DNA from 3 places in the Mesorhizobium sp. M0898 genome. Region 2 is predicted to be linked to each of the others. Evidence: predicted binding sites of a transcription regulator. Region 2 holds the regulator's gene; each other region holds the start of a gene.
The links. Region 2 encodes HrcA, which represses chaperone genes, less so after heat shock. Its sites were predicted from a motif close to GTTAGCACTCNCNNNNNGNGAGTGCTAAC; they were not measured.
Positions count from the first base shown of each region.

Region 1: NKH90_RS15820 (co-chaperone GroES) is a predicted target of HrcA. The motif match lies at 3,822-3,850, and genes of this name have one in related genera.
Region 3: groES (co-chaperone GroES) is a predicted target of HrcA. The motif match lies at 1,984-2,012, and genes of this name have one in related genera.

Region 1 is NZ_JAMYOE010000012.1:105,758-113,252, reverse strand. Features, by position in the region: gene NKH90_RS15855 (CDP-alcohol phosphatidyltransferase family protein) at 1-446, opposite strand, end outside; gene NKH90_RS15850 (hypothetical protein) at 556-1,233, opposite strand; gene NKH90_RS15845 (Hsp20/alpha crystallin family protein) at 1,297-1,818, opposite strand; gene NKH90_RS15840 (Hsp20 family protein) at 1,848-2,324, opposite strand; gene NKH90_RS15835 (hypothetical protein) at 2,670-2,882, shown strand; gene NKH90_RS15830 (DUF982 domain-containing protein) at 3,019-3,282, shown strand; gene NKH90_RS15825 (usg protein) at 3,397-3,666, opposite strand; gene NKH90_RS15820 (co-chaperone GroES) at 4,006-4,320, shown strand; gene groL (chaperonin GroEL) at 4,378-6,009, shown strand; gene NKH90_RS15810 (hypothetical protein) at 6,113-6,328, shown strand; gene NKH90_RS34865 (DUF982 domain-containing protein) at 6,325-6,954, shown strand; gene NKH90_RS15800 (GNAT family N-acetyltransferase) at 7,151-7,495, opposite strand, start outside.
Region 2 is NZ_JAMYOE010000044.1:28,861-36,355, reverse strand. Features, by position in the region: gene NKH90_RS29025 (RNA polymerase sigma factor) at 1-224, shown strand, start outside; gene NKH90_RS29020 (glutathione S-transferase family protein) at 240-863, opposite strand; gene cysK (cysteine synthase A) at 1,038-2,018, opposite strand; gene NKH90_RS29010 (LysE family translocator) at 2,184-2,801, opposite strand; gene NKH90_RS29005 (PQQ-dependent sugar dehydrogenase) at 2,889-4,244, opposite strand; gene NKH90_RS29000 (hypothetical protein) at 4,345-4,542, opposite strand; gene hrcA (heat-inducible transcriptional repressor HrcA) at 4,578-5,690, opposite strand; gene rph (ribonuclease PH) at 5,836-6,552, shown strand; gene NKH90_RS28985 (VOC family protein) at 6,586-6,996, shown strand; gene rdgB (RdgB/HAM1 family non-canonical purine NTP pyrophosphatase) at 7,011-7,495, shown strand, end outside.
Region 3 is NZ_JAMYOE010000016.1:86,666-94,160, forward strand. Features, by position in the region: gene groL (chaperonin GroEL) at 1-1,563, opposite strand, end outside; gene groES (co-chaperone GroES) at 1,626-1,922, opposite strand; gene NKH90_RS18365 (bifunctional helix-turn-helix transcriptional regulator/GNAT family N-acetyltransferase) at 2,140-3,075, shown strand; gene NKH90_RS18370 (BBE domain-containing protein) at 3,116-3,361, opposite strand; gene NKH90_RS18375 (hypothetical protein) at 3,330-3,761, opposite strand; gene NKH90_RS18380 (MarR family winged helix-turn-helix transcriptional regulator) at 3,897-4,376, shown strand; gene NKH90_RS18385 (HlyD family secretion protein) at 4,373-5,551, shown strand; gene NKH90_RS18390 (DHA2 family efflux MFS transporter permease subunit) at 5,856-7,391, shown strand.

The DNA.
Region 1 (7,495 bases), on a different contig from region 2:
CTTTTGCCGAACGGGCCGGCATAGTTGCGCCCGGTTCCGGCGGCGATGCCGAGCACGCCGGCGAACTCCGCGATCATAGCCGCGATCGCGAATGCAACGACGCCCCAGGCAGGAAAAATGACGGCAAAGGCCAGGATCAAAGCGAGATCGGAGACGACATCACAAAGCTCGTTGAGATACATGCCGAGCTTCGAGGCCTGGCCATGTTCCCTTGCGAGCATGCCGTCGATGGCATTCAGCGCCATTCGCGCAAACAGCACGAGCGGCATCAGCAGAAAGACCGCGCGATGGCCTGCAAGGACTGCCACCGCAAGGCCGGCGGCGAGCGAGAGGGCAGCGGCCAGCAGTGTGATCTGGTTGGCGGTGACGCCGGCCCTGGCCAGGCCATCGGCAAGCGGCCGCAGCCTGGCCTGGAAGGCCGGTTTCAGCGCATAAAGCGTCGGCATATGCGAACCCCCCGGCCGCGGTGCAAATGATGTTGGCGAGGATGGTCAATTGGCGCGCAAGACGCAAGGGCGGCGCCCTGCCACTTTTCGACATCCGGATATGTCGGCGCTAGCTTTCCCTGCCATTGTTGCCCGGGAACCGTGCGGGCAAGCTTTCTTCGGCCGCCGCCCAGGCGCGACTATGATAGCGCCGCAGGATGAGAATGCATGTCGCGAAGACCGCCAGCCCGCAAATCACGCCGGGCGACATGCCCCCGCCGAAAGCGGACTTAACAACGATGCCGGTGAAGACGCCGGCAATGGCGCCGTTGATCGTGCCCACCATCCCCGCGGTGGTCATGAAATATTGCAGCGGCGAGGGTCTGAGGCCCTTGTCGACCAGCACCGCCGAGGGGTCGTCATGCGTGGAATTGACGAGGTATCTTTGCAGGACCGGCGCCAGTTCGACGAAATAGTGGCGGATCCTGGCCATGCCGCGGGCATGCACCATGTCCTCGATGGCAACCTGCACCGCGCGCACAAAGGTGACCAGTCCGATGAAGAAAAGGCAAGGCAGCAAGATCAGGCTGAACAACACGAACGGCCTGCCCATCTCCGTGACCTGCGCGACGAAGGACAAGGCAATCGTTGCGCTTGAGACCGAGGTCAGGAACAGATCGGCTCTCTGGTTCGCTTCCTGAATGGTCGCGGCGCGAGCGTTTTGCAGCACGAAATGCTCGGTCGTCAGGCACTGCAGGGCGTGCTGCGCCTGGTCAGGCGGAACCGGAGCGTCGGGAGAACGGGTCATCGACATTTGCCCGCTTCTGCCCGCCGGAACCGGCAGGCAGAAGGGGCGTCGTCCTACGAGCCGTCAGGACTTGCCGTCGCCGCCGGTGATGGCGATACGCTTGGCCTTTGCCTGGGCGCGCTCCGTCTTGGGCAGCGTCACGCTGAGCACACCGTTCCGGAACGCGGCGTTCACCTTGTCTTCGTCGACTTCGTAGCCGAGCGGGATACGCCGCTCGAAACGGCCATAGAAGCGTTCGGAGAACTGCCTGTCCTTGTCCTCGGTCTCTTCGCGCTTCTCGCCGCGCAGCGTCAGCACACCGTCATCGAGCAGCAACTCGACGTCTTTCTCGTCCATGCCGGGGATCTCGGCGGTGACGCGGATCTCCTTTTCGCTATCGGAGATTTCGACACTCGGCCAGCTGGCGCGGGCAGCGGAGAAGCCACCGAGCGACGGCAGCCTCGTGTCGAAGCCGCGGAACGCCTCGTCGAACAGGCGGTTCATTTCGCGATGCAGCGTCAGGAAGGGATCGCCGTCGCCGTTGCGGAACAGGCTGGGGGGCTGATTGTTCTCCCGGCCCCACGGAATGAGATCACGAATAGCCATTGCATAGTCTCCTTTCTCGACTGGTGCATTCAGGCAGCCTGCTTGTTTGCTTCGCCCTGCGCGACCTTCGGCCCGGTCTTCGGCGAGGCGACATCGGTCGCGATGGCGATGCGCCGAGGCTTCATCTCCTCTGGCACCTCACGTACCAGATCGATGCTGAGCAGGCCGTTGTCGAGCGAGGCGCCTGCGACCTTGACGTGATCGGCAAGCTCGAAACGGCGGGTAAAGGGCCGTGTGGCGAGGCCATGATGCAGATACTCCGCGTTGTCCGGCTCCTTGTGCTGGCCGGAGACAATCAGGAGGTTGGGTTCATGAGTGATTTCGAGGTCGTCCTCGGAAAACCCGGCTACGGCGATGGTGACGCGGTAGTTGTTCTCGCCGCTGCGCGCGATGTCATAGGGCGGCCAGGCGTCGAAGGCCTGCGGAGCATTTTCCAGCAGGTTGAAGACGCGGTCGAAGCCGATGCTCGACCGATAGAGCGGGGAAAAGTCGAATGCGGTTCTCATAGCTACATCCTCCATCGAGCAACATAGATACGAGGGGCGCCAAAGAGCTGGCGCTCCCTGGTTCCGCCGGCCCCATTTCGGCGACCGGTGCCTTCGATCTGGTTATTGTCCGCCGCAAGTCAAGACCCGGTGGCTCTCGCGTTGCCGGTTTTTCGGGCCGGTTTTCGATCGGTTCGGCGAGGCTGCCAATCTCGCCACAAGTGGGGAGATGTCCGGCAGGAGATCGCCTGTCTGGTTTCAATTGCCAACGCTGACTTCCCCGGCCGGTTATTGTCTGCAGCAGGTCAAGACCCAGATTTCTTGTGTTGCCGGGCCCGTTCCCGGCACTCGCAGATGGAGCTGACCATGACACGCGACGAGATCATTTCTGTGCTGGGCCCGGTCGACGAAGCCGTGATCGCCGACATTGCGGCGACGGACGGGACGGTCCAGGAATTGCGCGAGGCCCTGGCCTGGATCGCCGCCGACGAGGCGCTGGTGAACGAGGGCCGACCGCTGCCGACGGCAAGGGTAGCGACGCTGATCGAACTGCTGCAAGGGCCGGACGAGGAGGAATAACCGGCTGTTGCGCGATGCTCTTGAACCGCGCAAGGGGACGAACCATGTCCTTCAGCGGCGCCGGCCGGCCGCCGGTGCCGCCAGCACAACGTTGCTTGCTCAAACAAGAAGACGATCAGAAAACAAGGAGGAAGTGATGGACGACGTCCGCTTCGCCGAGCCGATCACGTTGAAATTCCAATCCAGCGAGCGCAAGGTCGCCAGCAGTTGGGAAGCCATCGAATGCATGCGCCAGCAGTGGCCGGACCGTGCACGCGGCCGGAGCTGGCGCACCGCCTATCGGACCTGCCGCGATGCGCTCGACGGCTGGCGCACCGCGCGTGATGCGCGCAAGGCCTTCGTCAGGGCGGCGCGCAAGGCTGGATTGCTCGCCCGCAAGCCTGTCGACCACGCCGGCTAGTCCGGACGCCCTCCGATATTGTGAGATCCAAAACAAGTGGGGGAGAGTCAGCTACCTCTTTCCCCCGCTTCGGAGGCACTTTGTTTGCTGTCTGGCGGCAGATCGGCTTGCTCCTCAGTGGACGGTGATAATGCCGTTTACGGCCCGCCATTCGGACGGTTGGATCAGACGGTGATGAGCCACGCGCACCGAATGCAGCGGGCCTTCGATCTCGCGCTCCCAGAAATCGAGGAAATGCTTCAGCGTCGGGAAATCAGGGGCGATATCGTATTCCTGCCAGATATAGAGCTGAAGCAGGCTTCGATGATCGGGCAGACGGTAGTGGATCTCCGCCGTGGTGAGGCCAAACCCTTGCATCTGGAGCTGAAAGTCCCTGCTGGTCATGCAATCCTTCCTTTCCCAATGAACCTCGGTCTGCAAAACGCCTCGCCTTCCACATAGGTTCCAGCCGCCGGCAAGCGGCTCAGGAGACGGACAGATTTGGAAATCCGGCCGGGTCATCGCGCCGGAAACGGCGAATGTGCGAACAATTACAGCGTATTGGCACTCTCAGGCGTCGAGTGCTAAAATTTTTGCATGATCCTCTTGAAAGCTGAAAAAAGCGCGACTAGTTCGTATGCGCGCGATGCTTGAAGAAGGGATCGCGCACCCCGTGCCGGGCCGATATTGCCGGTCCGGTCAGGAGGATGTTCGAAAATCTGTTTGTCCCGAGAGGAGAACGACATGGCGTTCCGTCCATTGCATGACCGCATCCTGGTCCGCCGCATCGAGGTCGACGAAAAGACCGCGGGCGGCATCATCATCCCCGACACCGCCAAGGAGAAGCCGCAGGAGGGCGAGGTCATTGCCGCCGGTCCGGGCGCGCGCGACGACAGCGGCCAATTGCAGCCGCTCGACGTCAAGGTCGGCGACCGCATTTTGTTCGGCAAATGGTCCGGCACCGAGATCAAGCTCAATGGCGAGGATCTGCTCATCATGAAAGAGAGCGACGTGCTGGGCGTGATCGAAGCCACGGGCGAGATGAAGAAGGCTGCCTGAGCGGGGCCTGAACAAGCATTCCAGTCAACGAAAAGCTGCCTATCGAGGAGTGTTCCAATGGCTGCCAAAGATGTGAAATTTCATACCGAAGCCCGCGAGAAGATGTTACGCGGTGTCGATATGCTTGCCAATGCGGTGAAGGTGACGCTCGGTCCCAAGGGCCGCAACGTTGTCTTCGACAAATCGTTCGGCGCGCCGCGCATCACCAAGGACGGCGTGACGGTGGCAAAAGAGATCGAGCTCGAGGACAAGTTCGAGAACATGGGCGCTCAGATGGTCCGCGAAGTTGCTTCGAAGACCAGCGACACCGCAGGCGATGGCACCACGACCGCGACGATTCTTGCTCAGGCCATTGTCAGGGAAGGGGCCAAGGCGGTCGCTGCCGGCATGAACCCGATGGATTTGAAGCGCGGCATCGACAAGGCGGTCGACGCCGTGGTCGCCGACCTGAAATCCAATGCCCGCAAGGTGACCAGGAACGACGAAATCGCTCAGGTCGGCGCCATCTCTGCCAATGGCGATGCCGAGATCGGCCGCTTCCTCGCAGAGGCGATGGAAAAGGTTGGCAATGAGGGTGTCATCACTGTCGAGGAAGCGAAGACCGCTGAGACCGAGTTGGAAGTGGTCGAAGGCATGCAGTTCGACCGTGGGTACCTCTCGCCCTATTTCATCACCAATCAGGATAAGATGCGCGTCGAACTCGAAGAACCCTATGTGCTGATCCACGAGAAGAAGCTGTCCAACCTGCAGGCCATGCTTCCTGTGCTCGAAGCCGCCGTGCAATCCGGCAAGCCGCTGTTGATCATCGCCGAGGACGTCGAGGGCGAGGCGCTGGCGACGCTGGTCGTCAACAAGCTGCGCGGCGGCCTGAAGGTCGCGGCCGTCAAGGCACCGGGCTTCGGCGATCGCCGCAAGGCCATGCTGGAGGATATTGCCATCCTGACCGGCGGCACGGCGATCTCGGAGGACCTCGGCATCAAGCTCGAGAACGTCACACTGGAGATGCTCGGCCGCGCCAAGAAGGTGCTGATCGAGAAGGAGAACACCACCATCGTCGACGGCGCCGGCCGCAAGGATGAAATCCATGCGCGCATCAGCCAGATCAAGGCGCAGATCGAGGAAACCACCTCCGACTACGACCGCGAAAAGCTGCAGGAGCGGTTGGCCAAGCTCGCCGGCGGCGTCGCCGTCATCCGTGTCGGCGGCTCGACCGAGATCGAGGTCAAGGAGCGCAAGGATCGCGTCGACGACGCCATGCACGCCACACGCGCGGCGGTTGAGGAGGGCATCCTGCCCGGCGGCGGCGTGGCGCTGTTGAGAGCGGCGAAGGCGCTCGATAATGTCGTCGTCGACAATCCCGATCAGAAGACCGGTGTCGACATCGTGCGTCGCGCCATCGAAGCGCCGGTGCGCCAGATCGCCGAGAATGCCGGCGCCGAAGGTTCGATCATCGTCGGCAAGCTGCGCGAGACGACCGACTTCGGCTATGGCTGGAACGCGCAGACCAACGAGTTCGGCGACCTCTACAGTCAAGGCGTCATCGACCCGGCCAAGGTCGTGCGCACTGCCCTGCAGGGTGCCGCCTCCGTTGCCGGCCTGCTGGTGACGACCGAGGCGATGGTGGCCGAGAAGCCGAAGAAGGAAGCTGCCGCGCCGGCCATGCCCGGCGGTGGCGGCATGGACTTCTAAGGCCAGGCTTCCAAAGCGCGACTTCGAAACGGCAGATGGACCGTGTCCGCCAAAAGCGGGCACGGTCTTGCCGGTCCGGGACTAATGCTGAGCAGGTGTTGCCATGGATATGATGGACAGTTTTGGAAAGATCGCGGCGCCGACCCGCCCGAAAAACGATTTCAACTATGAAGCCGACTGCAGGGCGGCGCTGGCGCCTTTGGTCGACGGCTTGCTGGATATGGCCGAGTCGGCCGGCTGGGACCGCCGCAAGGCGGCCTACACGCTGATGTTTCTGTCGGCTCAACGCGTGGGGGCCGGCACGGAGGAGCGCAAATGATCGCGGCGCGGATGCGCGAATGCCTGCGCCTGCTGCGTTGGTCGGAAACCGATTTCGCCGAAGAGGCGGGATACCCGCTCGCCAAGGCAAAGGCGTGGCTCTACGGGCGCGAACATCCGCCGCTGGGCGTGGCGGCCTGGCTCGAGGCGCTGGTCAAGGTGCATCGGCTGCTGCCGCGGCCGGGCATGCAAGCCGTATTGCATTCGTCGATCGACGCCGTCCTGCAGGCGGATCGAAGCGCCCGCGCGGTTGAGTTCCGAAAGGAGCCGATTGAGCCAGGAAAGGAGAGTGTCATGGATCGTGCTTCGTTCGACAAGCCGGTTACCATCCTCACCGGCCTCGGTACGCCGACGAAGATAGAAAGCGCGGCTGAGGCTTATGCACTTTTGGCTGAGTGGCCGGCAACGAGCCGGACGGCCGCGCATGACATCGCCGCAAAAGCGTGCCGTGCAGCACTGGAAGGAGAGATCGACGCCGAGACGGCGCGCGCCACCTTCGTTGCCTTCGCCCGCCGCAACGACCTGCTTGCGCCGCAGACGAACGGGACGGTTGCCGGCGAGAGCGTTGCTGGCGCCACGGTTGCCGACTGGGCAACGCGCGCACAGCGCGTCAACGCCCCGGCCTGAGCGGTTGGAGAAGTCGCCAATCTCCCCCCTTGAGGGGGAGATGTCGCCGAAGGCGACAGAGGGGGTCGGTACGTCCTGGCGCGACGCCATGTTGGACGAAAGAGAAAGTTGGCGCCTCACGCGCGGCTATCCCCTCTGGCCTGCCGGCCATCTCCCCCTCGAGGGGGGAGATTACGCGCTCAGCCGCTTTCGCCTACTAAGCCATCGGTAGCAGCCGGCGCATGATCAGCGAGGCATGGCCGCCCACCCCGTGTGCAGCCGGCCGGCGCTCGACGACCTCGAAGCCGTGCTTGCGATAGAAGGCGATTGCGCGGTCGTTGCCCTCGATCACTTCCAGGGCGATGCTGGGAATACCCGCATGCGCGGCAAGAACGGCATGCAGCAGGTCGGCGGCAAGGCCGGTGCCGTACTCTGTTTTGTCTATATGGAGCCGCTCGAGCATGACCTCGCCTTTGTCGTCCATCGCTGCCATCGCATAACCGGCGAGCGAGCCGTCAGCCCGCTCGGCGACGAAGGACATCTTGTTGTCATCCCCGAGCTC
Region 2 (7,495 bases):
GTGCTTCAGAAGGATTGGGCGCGCTTGATCAACTCAGCGGCGACAAGCGGCTGTATGACTATCAACCTTACTGGGCCGCCCGCGCGGGCCTGCTGGCCAGACTCGGCAAAGTTCCACAAGCGAGCGAGGCCTATGACCGGGCTATCGGCCTCGAACGAGATCCGGCCGTGCGCCGGTTCCTGCAGGAACGACGGGCAGGGCTCGGCCGCGCGGAAAGACACTGAGACAAGGCGGAGTGCTTAGGCCGGCCACATGTCGTGGGAAGCATTCAGCCTCTTCATCACCCGATGTTCCCGCAAATTGGCCCACAGGCGTTCGATGTTCGGCCAAGCGGTTGGAACCTTCGCGACCTCCGGATGCCAGGCCACCAGCATGACGAGATAGATGTCGGCCAGCGAGAGTTGGTCGCCGGCCAGCCAGTCGCGGCCGTCGAGGGCGGCATCGAGAATGGCGAGGCTGCGATCCATTTCCGAGACCGCCGCCTGTTTGACAGCGTCCACACCCCGGGGATCGGTCGTGTAGCGATGAGCGTAGAAGAACCGCAGGCCAGCCGAATAGATGACGGAGGACATGAAAAACATCCAGCGCAGGAAGTCGGCACGGTCAGCCGAACTTGCTGCGGGCGCCAGTCCTGCTTCGGGGTGGCGCTCGGCCAGCAGGATGCAGATCGCCGCCGATTCGGTCATCGAGCGTCCGTCCGGCAAGATCAGGACCGGCACCTGGTTCAAGGGGCTGATATCTAAAAAGGCCTGGTCGGGTCGGCCCTTCGGAACGTCGATCTGGTCGAAAGGCACGCCCGCCAAAGCGAGCGCCGCCTCGACGACAAAGCCGCCGGTATTGGCACGCGTATAGAGCTTGTACATAAAGTCCTCCACCTGCCGGGCAGCGACGATTGATACGGAAGTGACCCGCCGCTCAAGCGAACGACGCCCGCCACAGGTGGTTTTTCAGCGGTCCACGCCGACGCGTGATACTGAGTATTTGATGTCGGAGGGCATCGCGAAGGATCGCTACTGACCGGTCAAAAACGCTCGTGTCTAAGCGCCCAATCCCTCGAACAGGATCGTCGAGAGATAGCGCTCGGCGAAGGAGGGGATGACGACGACGAGGTTCTTGCCCTTGTTCTCGGGCCGCGAGCCGACGACGATCGCCGCTTGCAGGGCGGCCCCCGACGAGATGCCGACCGGCACACCTTCGAGCCGAGCGACGAGCCGTGCATTGGCAACCGAATCCTCGTTCGAGACCTTGACGATCTCGTCATAGATCGTCGTGTCGAGGATTTTTGGCGCGAAGCCGGCGCCAATGCCCTGGATCTTGTGCGGGCCTGGCTGGCCGCCCGACAGCACCGGCGAGGCTTCCGGTTCGACGGCGACGACATGCACCGAGGGCCTGCGCTTCTTCAGCACCTGGCCGACGCCGGTGATGGTGCCGCCGGTCCCGATGCCGGCAACGAAGATATCGACTTCGCCATGGGTGTCGTTCCAGATTTCCTCGGCCGTGGTGCGGCGATGGATTTCCGGATTGGCCGGGTTTTCGAATTGCTGCGGAATGACAGCGTCGGGCAGCGTTGCCGCCAGCTCGTCCGCCTTGGCGATGGCGCCCTTCATGCCTTTCGGCCCTTCGGTCAGCACCAGTTCGGCACCGAGCAGAGCCAGCATCTTGCGGCGTTCGACGGACATGGTTTCCGGCATGGTCAGGATCAGCTTGTAGCCCTTGGCAGCGGCGGCAAAGGCGAGCGCGATGCCGGTATTGCCCGAGGTCGGCTCGATCAGGGTGGTCTTGCCGGGCGTAATCCTGCCGGAAGCCTCCAATGCCTCGATCATCGACACGCCGATGCGGTCCTTGACCGAGGCGATCGGGTTGAAGAATTCGAGCTTGGCCAGCAGATTGGCGACGACACCCTTCTCCCTGGCGAATTTATCAAGCCGCACCAGCGGCGTGTCACCGATCGTCTCGGTGATCGAATTGTAGATGCGGCCGCGGCCGGGCACGTGTGTGGGGGTGGCGGGCTTGTTCATTGATTTCCTCCCAGAGGTAAAGCGGCAAGAGTCGCGCGGGCATAGGATAGAGCCATCCACCGCGCAAGATAGGCTGTCGATCGAAAAATATCCGAGTGAAGTTCGTGCTGAGTACCCCCGCCTTTGCAAGGCGTGGCAATCGTTGGGCGGATTGGCGAAAGAGATCTATTGGCGGGCGGCAATTGCCGCCGCCGCGCCGACCATAAAGCCGGCGGCGGTGCGGTTGAGTGCCCTCAGCGCCCGCGGCGACTTCAGGAACCAGCGCGCCTTGGCCGCCAGCGCCAGATAGGGCACCAGCACGACGAGCAAGACGACGATGGTGAGCGCGACGAGGATACCGTAATCGGCCAGCGTGATCGTCTTCAGATCGACGATGGTCGGGGTGATGGCAAGATAGAAGATCATCGTCTTCGGATTGCCGAGCGTGACGGCAAGGCCGGCTACAAAGCTGGATGCCAAGCCGCCCTTGCCTTTCTTCGCCTCCACCGTTTCGGGCGTGATGCCGCTCGTCCAGAAACGCCAGCCAAGAAAGGCGAGGTAGGCGACGCCCAGCCATTTGATGGCCAGGAAGACCATGCCGAAAGTCTGTGCGACGAAAGCCAGGCCGAGCACCACGGCAGTGAGATAGGTCAGGTCGCCGAGCATCAGCCCGAACGACATGGCCAGCGACGAGTGGAAGCCGGAACCCAGAGCACGCGCAACAAGCGCGGTGACGCCTGGGCCGGGGATGGCCGCGGCGATGCCGAGGGCAGCACTATAGGCGAGGAACCCGGTGAGTGTCATGATTGGCGCTTGTCGCACAATGTTGAAGTTGGGTGAATTCCCTCGGGCCGGATTCGATTGCGCCAGCGCAGCAGGCGACACCGCCGTTCAGGAGCGGCCGTCTTCGTAGGTAACGCGCCAGATGGTGCCGTTACCGTCCTCTGTGACGATCAGGGAGCCGTCCTTGGCCATCGCGACACCGACCGGGCGGCCCCAGACGGCGTCGTTCGAGATGACGAAGCCGGTCATGAAGTCCTCATATTCGCCTGTCGGCTTGCCATCCCTGAATTTGAGCCTCACCACCTTGTAACCGGTCCTGGCGCCACGGTTCCACGAACCATGCATGGCGACGAAGGCGTCACCCTGATAATCCGCCGGGAAGTTCTTGCCGTCGTAGAAGGCTATATTCATCGGCGCCGAATGCGCCTGCATCAATACATCGGGGACAGTGGCCTTGCCGGCGAGGTCTGGCCGCTCGCCCTGATGGCGCGGATCCTCGTTATTGCCGATGTAGTACCAAGGCCAACCATAGAATCCGCCGTCCTTGACCGCCGTTGCAAATTCGAACGGCACATTGTCGCCGAGTTCGTCGCGCTCATTGACGACGCACCACAATGCGCCGGTGGCGGGCTGCACGGTCATGCCCGTACAGTTGCGCAGGCCGGTGGCGACAGTTCGCGGATTTTTCCCATCCGGGTCAAAGGCGAGCACATCGGCACGGCCGTCCTCGGAGCCCCAGGCCGCCCCGAGCGGCTTTGATTTGGCCCAGGCGTCGAGGCCGCTATCCGGCTCCTTGCCTATATCCTCGGCGACGTTCGAGGCGGAGCCAACCGACAAATAAAGCGTTTTGCCGTCCTGCGAGAAGGCGATGTCGCGGGTCGTGTGACCACCCGACGGGATTTTGGCGACAATGGTTTCTGGTTTGCCGGATGTCTTCAGGTCGCCATCGCGATAGGGGAAGCGGACGATGCTGTCGCTGTTCGCGACATAAACCCATTGCGGTTTGTCTCCTGGCGGATAGAAGGCGATGCCGTAGGGATAATTGAGCCCCTTGGCGAAGATCGCTTTCTCGATGGGCCTGGCGCTGCCCTCGGCGAGACGATAGACGCGTATTTGGTCGGCATGGCTGTTGGCAACAAACAGGTCGCCATTCGGAGCGACGCGCACGACACGTGGATTGACGATGCCGGATGCGATCATTTCAGCCGAAAAGCCCGACGGCAATTCTGGCTTGGCGCTTTCGGGCCGTTCCGCCACGCCGGCGCCGTTCGAAGCGGATTGGGCGGGGTCGGCTGCCGGCATGTCTCGCGGCCCAATCAGGCGTCGGACGCCAGGCCTGTCGGCGTGCCAATCGCCAAACGCGGCTTCGCCTTTGAGCACATTCTGATCCGCCTGCTGGGCGGCTGCCGGTGTCGCAACAAGGAGGGCAGCGGCCAAGGCCGCAAAGCCGCCAGATCGGATCATCAACGTCCTCCGGGATTCGCCTCGAACAGGGGCAAACGGCATCAGGTATTGATCGTTCCAAGCGGCCGTCCAGCACACGAGGATTTGAAGCCGAACCCGTTCAGTTGCCAGAGGCGTAAAAGTCGTCGTCGAGGCGCTTTTCCAGCGCGACCAGATCGGCCGGCAGCGGTAAACCCATCGCCCGCATCTCTTGCAGCTTCTCGCGCAACTGCTCTTGTACCTCGTGCTGATCCTCTGGCTGGTTGATCATTTCTTCGAGCAGCAGACTGATCTGGGCCTTGAACGATTCCAGCGCCATTCTTTTCTCCTCCTTGCGGCAGGCCGCGGCGGCTCCTAGCTCAGCATGCGCGAAATCAGCTGCGCCGTATAGTCGACCATCGGTACTATGCGCGCATAATTCAGCCGCGTCGGCCCGATGACGCCGAGCGCACCGACGACACGCGCGTCCTTGTCGCGATAGGGTGCCACCACCAGCGAGGAGCCAGACAGCGAAAACAGCTTGTTTTCCGAACCGATGAATATGCGCACGCCTGGGCCTGCCTCGGCGAGGTCGAGAAGCTGGATCAGCCCATCCTGCGTCTCCAGATCCTCAAACAGATGCCGCAGCAATTCTATGTCGGCCTGGGCAGTGACGTTTTCCAGGAGATTGGCGCGACCGCGCACGATAAGCCGCCCAGGCACGCCGCTTTCAGCGCCTGCCCAGACCGCCAGGCCCTTCTCGACCAGATCCTGCGACAGCGTGTCGAGGGCCGCCCTGGTCTCTTCCTTGATGCGGGCGATCTCGACCCGCGCCTCGGCCAGGGTGCGACCGCGGATATGGGCGTTGAGGAAGTTAGAGGCTTCGTGCAATTGCGAGATGGTGATGCCGGCGGGCAGATCGATGACGCGATTTTCGACGTCGCCGTTCTGCGAGACCAGCACGGCCAGCGCCTTGGTCGGCTCGAGCTGGATGAATTCGATGTGCTTAAGCGCCGCCTCATTCTTGGCGGCGAGCACGAGGCCGGCGCCGCGCGACATGCCGGACAGCATCTGGCTGGCCTCGGTCAGCATATGCTCCAGCGTCGCGCCCGAGCCGGAGGCGCGCACCTGGGCCTCGATGGTGCGGCGCTCCTCGTCGGAGAGGTCACCAAGTTCCATGAAAGCATCGACGAAGAAGCGCAGGCCTGCCTGGGTCGGCAGCCGGCCAGCCGAAATGTGCGGCGCATAGATCAGGCCGAGATGCTCAAGGTCGCTCATCACGTTGCGGATGGTGGCCGGCGACAGCGACGACGGCAGGATGCGCGACAGGCTGCGCGAACCGACCGGCTCGCCATCCCTCAAATAGGAATCGACGATGCGCCGGAAGATGTCGCGCGAACGCATGTCGAGCGATTGAAGCGCGGGCGATTGCAGCGCGTGCGAGGGGAGCACGTGCGACTGCAAACCGGGATCGACTGCCTTTGTCATTTCGAGCCAAAACCTCCGCCCCGAAGATATAGACTTCCGCGGTGTCGGCGCAACCGGTCCATTTTCCTTTGCGCGTCACGCCCCGTGCGGCTACAAGCCGGCCAAGATTCCCCGGCCAAGATTCCGAAGAAAGAAAGAAGCCTGAATGCGCCCTTCCAAACGCCAATTCGACGAAATGCGCCCCATCTCCTTCGAGCGCGGCGTCTCCAAGCATGCGGAAGGCTCGTGCCTGGTGAAGTTCGGCGACACGCATGTGCTGTGTACGGCCAGCCTGGAGGAAAAGGTGCCGGGCTGGATGCGCAACTCCGGCAAGGGCTGGGTGACGGCGGAATACGGCATGCTGCCGCGTTCGACCGGCGAGCGCATGCGCCGCGAGGCTTCGTCCGGCAAACAAGGCGGCCGCACGCTGGAAATCCAGCGGCTGATCGGCCGCTCCCTGCGCGCCGTGGTCAATCTGCAGGCGCTCGGCGAGCAGCAGATCACCGTCGACTGCGACGTGATCCAGGCCGACGGCGGCACGCGCACCGCTTCGATCACCGGCGGCTGGGTGGCGCTCTACGACTGCCTGCGCTGGATGGAAGCCCGCCAGATGGCGAGCCTGAGCAAGGTGCTGAAGGATCACGTTGCGGCAATCTCCTGCGGAATCCATGATGGCCAGCCGGTCATCGACCTCGACTACATCGAGGATTCCTCGGCCGGCACCGACGCCAATTTCGTCATGACCGGCAAGGGCGGCATCGTCGAGATCCAAGGCACGGCCGAGGGCGAGCCGTTCTCGGAAGAGCAGTTCGCGGCGCTGATGGGGCTCGCCAAGAAAGGCATTCAGCGCCTGGTCAGCTTGCAGCAAATGGCGGTGGCTTAGCTGCGGTCCAATATTGATGAGATTGGCGATCCTGTGACTCCTTCCGCAATCCTGGAATCAGCACTCTACGTGACCGACCTTGCTGCCGCGGAACGGTTCTATTCGGGCGTGCTCGGGCTCGATCTGCTCGGTAAGGTCGATGGCAGGCATCTCTTCTTCCGCTGCGGCGACGGCGTGCTGCTTATCTTCAATGCCGAGGCCACCAAAGTGCCGCCGCGGGCCGACGCCAAGCTGCCCGTGCCGCCGCATGGCGCGGTCGGCCATGGCCATCTTTGCTTCGCCGCAAGCGCGGATGAAATCCCACGCTGGAAAGCGCATCTTGAGGCGAAGAAAATCGCCATCGAAAGCGAGTTCGAGTGGCCGCAAGGCGGCCGCTCGATCTATATTCGCGATCCCTCCGGCAATTCGATCGAATTCGCCGAGCCACGAATTTGGGGCATCTGATGCATTCGCCAACTATTCATTCGCTTGATGGGCATAAGATCATCGTCGCAAGCCACAACGCCGGCAAATTGCGAGAATTCGCCGATCTGATGGCGCCATTCGGCATTGAAGCGAAGTCCGCAAAGGAATACGGCCTGCCGGAACCGGACGAGACCGGCACCACTTTCGAGGAGAACGCCCTCATAAAAGCCTTGGCCGCCGCCAAGGCCACTGGATTGCCGGCGCTGTCGGACGATTCCGGCCTGTGTGTCGATGCGCTCGACGGCGCACCCGGCGTCTACACCGCCAACTGGGCTGAGACGCCGGACGGCTCCCGCGACTTCGGCATGGCCATGCAGCGCACGGAAGTGGCCTTGCAAGAAGTTGGCGCGATCACGCCTGCCCAGCGCAAGGGCCGCTTTGTCGCGGTCATCTGCCTGGCCTTCCCCGATGGCCAGGCGGAATATTGTCGCGGTGAGGTCGAGGGCACGCTGGTATGGCCGCCGCGCGGCGAGCTCGG
Region 3 (7,495 bases), on a different contig from region 2:
GATCATGGCTTCGGTGGTGACCAGCAGGCCGGCGACCGAGGCCGCGTCCTGCAGAGCCGTGCGCACAACCTTGACCGGATCGACGATACCCATGGCGATCATGTCGCCATATTCGCCGGTCTGGGCGTTGTAGCCGAAGGTTGCCCCCTTGTTCTCAAGGATCTTGCCGGCAACGATCGATGCTTCCGCACCGGCGTTGGCCGCGATCTGGCGGGCCGGAGCCTGCAGCGCGCGGCGCACGATGTTGATGCCGGCGGCCTGGTCGGAGTTGGCGCCGGTTGCCTTGATGCTCAGCGAAGCGCGCAGCAGTGCGACGCCGCCGCCGGGAACGATGCCTTCTTCGACGGCCGCGCGGGTCGCGTTGAGGGCGTCATCGACGCGGTCCTTCTTTTCCTTGACTTCCACTTCGGTCGCACCGCCGACGCGGATGACGGCAACGCCGCCCGCCAGCTTGGCGAGACGTTCCTGCAGCTTCTCCTTGTCGTAGTCCGAGGTGGTCTCCTCGATCTGCTGCTTGATCTGGGCGACGCGGCCCTGGATTTCGGCCTTCTTGCCGGCGCCGTCGACGATGGTGGTGTTCTCCTTGGAGATCGACACCTTCTTGGCGCGGCCGAGCATGTTCAGGCCGACATTCTCGAGCTTGATGCCGAGGTCTTCGGAAATGACCTGGCCACCGGTGAGGATGGCGATGTCTTCCAGCATGGCCTTGCGGCGATCACCAAAGCCCGGCGCCTTGACGGCGGCGATTTTCAGGCCACCGCGCAGCTTGTTGACGACCAGCGTGGCCAGGGCCTCGCCTTCGACATCTTCCGAGATGATGACCAGCGGCTTCGAGGTCTGCACGACGGCCTCGAGGATCGGCAGCATGGCCTGCAGATTGGAGAGCTTCTTCTCGTGGAGAAGAATGTAGGCGTCTTCCAGATCCGCAACCATCTTCTCGGCGTTGGTGACGAAGTAGGGCGAGAGATAGCCGCGGTCGAACTGCATGCCTTCAACGACTTCAAGCTCGGTCTCGGCGGTCTTTGCTTCCTCGACGGTGATGACGCCCTCATTGCCGACCTTCTGCATCGCTTCCGCGATCATCGAGCCGACCGACACGTCGCCATTGCCGGCGATGGTGCCGACCTGGGCAACCTCTTCCGAGGTCTTGATCTTCTTGGCGTTCTTAATCAGCGTCGCGACGACGTCGGCGACGGCGAGGTCGATGCCGCGCTTGAGGTCCATCGGGTTCATGCCGGCTGCAACCGCCTTGTGGCCTTCCTGGACGATCGACTGTGCCAGAACGGTCGCGGTCGTAGTGCCGTCGCCGGCGATGTCGTTGGTCTTCGAAGCAACTTCGCGAACCATCTGCGCGCCCATGTTCTCGAACTTGTCTTCAAGCTCGATTTCCTTGGCGACGGTGACGCCGTCCTTGGTGATGCGCGGTGCGCCGAACGACTTGTCGATGACGACGTTGCGGCCCTTGGGGCCGAGCGTGACCTTCACCGCGTCGGCGAGGATGTTGACGCCGCGCAGCATGCGCTCGCGAGCGTCGCGGGAGAATTTTACGTCTTTGGCAGCCATTTTTAGCTCCTGGCAGGGGCTTGGATTGAGCCCGAAGATTTAAATGAGGGTGAGGCCGATATTCAGCCGATGATGCCCATAATGTCGGCTTCCTTCATGATCAGAAGGTCTTCGCCATTGAGCTTGACTTCGGTGCCCGACCACTTGCCGAACAGGATACGGTCGCCGGCCTTGACGTCCAGCGGGACGAGCTTGCCGGCTTCGTCACGGGCGCCGGAACCGACGGCGATGATCTCGCCTTCCTGCGGCTTTTCCTTAGCCGTGTCGGGGATGATGATCCCGCCCGCGGTCTTGGATTCGGATTCGACCCGACGAACGACCACGCGGTCATGAAGCGGGCGGAACTTCGACTTTGCCATTTTTTATTCCTCGATGAGAATGGTGAGAACAGTTCCTCCGTCCGGCGGCGCCGGACATGTGGTTAGCACTCATCTTGGGGGAGTGCTAACGTGGCGCTGAAATAGGCTGGCAACTCGCGCGAGTCAAGGCGCCCGGTGAGCATCATCAGGACAATTGCTTCAAACGGATACTTGACTAAGTCAACTAAATCGCTGATCTTGCCGGGAGGAGGATGCCATGACCATTCATCATCACCCAGGCAAGGAGCGGATCGACGCGGTGCGGGCCTTCAACCGCTTCTACACCCGCCAGATCGGGCTGCTCGACGAAGGGCTGCTGAAAAGCACCTTCTCGCTGACCGAGGCGGGAGTGCTCTATGAGCTGGCGCATCGCGATGGCCTGACCGCCACCGACCTTGGGCGCGATCTCGGCCTCGATGCCGGTTATCTCAGCCGGCTGCTGAAGAAGTTCGAGGAGCGTGATCTGGTCGAGCGCGCCACGATCGAGACGGATGCACGGCGTTCGACGATCGCGCTGACCAAGGCCGGGCGGCAGGCCTTCGCGCCGCTGAACCAGGGTTCGCACGACCAGGTCGCGGCATTGCTCGACCGGCTTCCAGTTCCCGAACAGGACAGGCTGGTCAGGGCCATGCAGACGGTGCAGCGTCTGCTGGGCGGAAGCACCGAGCCCAAAATTCCCTATATGCTGCGGCCTCTGCAAATCGGCGACATCGGCTGGATTATCCATCGCCAGGGCCTGCTCTACGCGCAGGAATATGGCTGGGACGAAACCTATGAAGCGCTGGTCGCCGAAATCCTCGGCGCATTCGTCAAATCCTTCGATCCGAAATGGGAACGCAGCTGGATCGCCGAGCGGCAAGGCGAGGTCGTCGGCTCGGTCTTCGTCGTGCGCCAGTCGGACGCGGTGGCGAAGTTGCGCCTGCTCTATGTCGAGCCGTCGGCGCGCGGCCTCGGCATCGGCAAGCGGCTGGTCGAGGAATGTATCGGCTTTTGCCGCGCCACGGGTTACACGACACTGACGCTGTGGACCAACGGCGTGCTCGCCGCCGCTCGCCACATCTATGAGGCTGCGGGCTTTAAATTGACCAACGAGGAGCGCCACCATTCCTTCGGCAAGGATCTGGTCGGCCAGAACTGGAATTTGGAGCTGTAGCAGCGCCGCAGAATTTCGAGCATCGGCCTGGGGCGGTCGCTCAGGTCGCAGGCTTAATGTTTTGGTTCAAGCGAAAGAAATTGGTGGGATCATACTTGTTCTTTAGTGCGGCCAACCTCGGATAATTCTCGCCGTAAGCCGCCAGAACCCGATCAGTGCCTTCTTCGCCGAGATTATTCGCATAGACGCCGCCGGTCGAGAACGGTCTCATTGCATCCCACAGGTCGCGCGCCCATCGGATGTGCGTTTCGTCGTCAGACGGGTAGTCCCAGATCGTAAAGCGCATCCCGATTGGCGTAGGGCGTTCCGTCCATCGGTACTCGCGAGATGGCGCCGCCAACCTGCTGCAGGACCAGAAGCGATTCGCTGGGTGCAGTCATGTAAGCCGCAAGCATGGTATCGATCGCCTGATCTGTGATTTCGCGCATGAACTGCGCCTTCCAGTAGTAGCGCCGCCCGCGCGGAAAGAGGCTGTCCCCGGCCGATTGGATTTGAAGATAGGGGACAGGAGCAATCCGGCGCTCAACTGGCGTGCCATACTCTCTCAGAGGTTGAATGATTTGTTGGCCTTCGTCGAGTGGGCCGATGTAGCACGCCGATATGCTGAAGAAGCGTTCGCCCGAGGGCGCCGTCACAAGCGCTGCATCCAGGCTCAGCTCATCCGGGGCGCCGCTCGAGAACCGCATCGCTTCGCGTTACAAGCGCCCGGCGTAATAAATTGCTAACTACGATCGCCCTGCACCAACTGCCATGCACACTCGCCGGCTTCTGGCACAATCCGGCTCCTTGAATTATGAGCACGCTTATTATATATGTCGCTCATGGTTTCCGACGGCATCGACAGATTAGGCTTTTTGATCCACGACGTGCAGCGCCTGATGCGCAAGCGCTTCGAGGCGCGCGCCAGTGGTTTCGGCCTTTCTTCAGCGCAATGGCGGCTTCTGGTACGTGTCGCCAAGGAGGCGGGTGTCGCGCAGGCGCGGCTTGCCGAGCTTCTTGAGATCGAGCCGATCAGCGTCTCGCGTCTTGTCGATCGCATGGAGGAGGGCGGCTGGATCGAGCGCCGTCCCGACGCAACCGACAGGCGAGTGCGCATGATTTTCCCGACCGCCAAGGCAAACGCGGCTTACACCCACGTCAAGAGCCTTGCCGGCGAGGTCTATGAGGAATCGCTCGTTGGCGTTTCGCCGGAAGATCGCCGCGTCCTGGTCAGGGCGCTGGAGACAATGGTGCAGAATCTTGCAGATGGTGAGGCGCCGCCCTCGGAAAAAGTGAAGAATACGGAAGGCACAGCAGCATGAACGCGGTAGCCAAACTAGATGAGAATGCGGCCAAGCTGGAGATGGAAGCTCCCGCGAAGCCGGCGGCAGCTCCGGTAACGGTCGCTCCGCAGATAGCTCCGGCGCCGGTGGCGCCGAAGCAGAAGCGCCGTGCCGGCCGCTTCCTTTTGATGTTTGTGCTGCCCGCTGCGTTGATCGCCGGCGGCAGCTATGTCTGGGTGACCGGCGGCCGCTATCAGGAGACCGAGAACGCCAATCTGCAGCAGGCCAAGGTGTCGATAGCCGCCGATACGGCGGGCCGCATCGTTCAGGTCGACATTTTCGACAACCAGTCTGTCAAGCAGGGCGACGTGTTGTTCGCTATCGATCCCGAGCCCTACCGGATCGCATTGGCCCAGGCCGACGCGGCGGTGGCCGGCGCACGGCTCAATGTCGAGCAGTTGCGTGCGGCCTACAGCCAGGCGCTGGCGCAGGAGAAGTCCGACGAAAGCCAGGTCCAGTACGCGCAGTCGCAATATGACCGCGCCGCCGACCTTGCCCGCAAGGGCATCAACGCCAAGTCGTCTCTGGACGAAGCCAAGAACGACCTCGACAAGGCGAAGCAGCAGCTGGCCGTGGCCCAGCAAGGGATCGTCAGCGCCAAGGCGGCACTTGGCGGCAATCCCGACATCGAGACCGACAAGCATCCAACGGTAATGGCGGCGCTCGCCGCACGCGACAAGGCGGCCTACGATCTGGTCCAGACCACGGTCAAGGCACCCGCCGACGGCATCATCAGCCAGGCCGCTTCGTTCAAGGTCGGCCAGTATGTCGGTTCGGGCACGCCGCTGTTTTCGCTGGTCGAGACCGGCGACACCTGGGTCGACGCCAATTTCAAGGAAACCCAGCTCACCAACATGAAACCCGGCCAGAAGGCCGAAATCATGGTCGATACTTATCCGGGCAAGACGTTCGAAGCCACCGTCAAGGCGATCGGCGCCGGCACCGGCGCCGAGTTCTCGCTGCTGCCCGCGCAGAACGCTACCGGCAACTGGGTCAAGGTCACGCAGCGCATTCCGGTCCGCCTGGAATTGACCGATGCCGACGCCAAGGCGGCGCTGCGCACCGGCATGAGCGCGACCGTCACGGTGGACACCGGCGTTTCCCGCGGGCTGCCGAGCATTTTCCGCCGCGCCACGGCAGGCGAGGCCAGGTAAAGAGGCCTGGTAGCGGCCGCATAGCAAACAGCGAGATGGATGCAGGATTGGTCCGAGGGAGGCGCGGGAAAAGTTGAATGCGTGGACGGGCTGCGCTGTAGCCTGCCTGAGCAGACAACGCCGCGCAGGATCTTCGGTCCTCAGGTTTCCGGGCGGCAGGCGCCCGCTTTATCGAGACGCTCAGTCGATGTAACCCCCACATCGATGCTCGCGTCCCACCGCGATGAGGGTCTCTCTACAGCGGGGCCTCGCCGTCCGGAAACCTAATGTACACGTTTTTGTTACCTGCTGGAAGTTTTACGTCATGAGCAGCCCAGAACCCTTTCGCGAAGTACCGCACCGCGGCTTGATCACAGTTGCGCTCATGCTTGCGACGATCATGCAGGCGCTCGACACGACGATCGCCAACGTTGCGCTGCCGACCATGACCGGCGATCTCGGCGCCTCCCCCGACAACATCAACTGGGTGTTGACCTCCTACATCGTTGCCGCGGCGATCATGACGCCGGTGACCGGTTGGCTGGCCGACCGCTTCGGTCGCAAGGAGCTGTTCCTGACGGCCGTGGTCGGTTTCACCGTCTTTTCAATGCTGTGCGGCATCGCCTGGAGCCTTGAGACCATCGTTTTGTTCCGGCTCATGCAAGGCGTGTTCGGTGCGGCCATCGTGCCGCTGTCGCAGACCTTCCTGCTCGACATCAACCCCAGGGAACGCCACGGCCAGGCCATGGCCATCTGGGGCGCCGGCATCATGCTGGGACCGATCCTTGGCCCGACGCTGGGTGGCTGGCTGACTGAGAATTTCAACTGGCGCTGGGTGTTCTTCATCAACCTGCCGGTCGGCATCATCGCCTTCCTCGGCATGGCGGCATATCTTCCCAGCGTCGCCCGGCGGGTGCGCAGCTTCGATTTCTTCGGCTTCACCATGCTCTCGCTCGGTGTCGGCGCGCTGCAGCTGATGCTCGATCGCGGCGGCGAGGTCGACTGGTTTTCCTCGATCGAGATATGGATCGAGCTTGGTCTTTCCATCACCGGCTTCTGGGTATTCACCATACATACGTTGACGGCGGAGCACCCCTTTATCGACCCCAAGATCTTCCTCGATCGCAATTTCGTCACCGGGCTGGCGTTCATCTTTGTCATGGGCGTGCTCATCCTGGCGAGCATGTCGCTGCTGCCGCCAATGCTATCGACCATCTTCGGCTATCCGACCCTCACCATCGGCGTCGTCCTGGGGCCGCGCGGTGTCGGCACGATGATCGCGATGCTGTTCGTCGGGCGGATCATGCACAGGATCGATGCCAGGATCCTCGTCGTCATCGGCTTCCTGCTGACCGCGCAATCGCTCTATACGATGTCGAGCTTTTCGCCGCAGATGGACAACTGGCTTATCCTCAGCTCCGGCGTCATCCAGGGCCTTGGAATGGGAATGGTGTTCGTGCCGCTGTCCACCGTGGCTTTCGCCACGCTCGACGCACGTTTCCGCACCGATGCAACGGCGCTGTTCAGCCTGGTGCGCAATCTTGGCTCGTCGATCGGCGTATCGGTGGTGACGGTTCTGCTGGTACGCAACACGCAGATCAACCACGCCGAGCTCTCGGCCTATATCAATCCGTTCAATCCCAACCTCTGGGCGGCATCGCCGGCAGCGGCGGGCGGCGATCCGACGGCGCTGTCGCTGATGGATCGCATGGTCAATATCCAGGCGATGATGATCTCCTACGTCAATGACTTCAAGCTGCTGATGATGATGACGCTGCTTGCTGTCCCGTTTGTTTTCCTGCTGCGCAAGCCAAAGGCTGCGCCGCCCGCCGGTGGGGCGCCTGCCGCGCATATGGACTAAGCCTCGGGGCTTACGGCAACCGCGACCGGCCACGGTTTCCGTTGCCGTGCCGGTCGCGTCGGCGTTGAGCCAGGTTCACCTGCCATTAGTATATCCGGACCAAT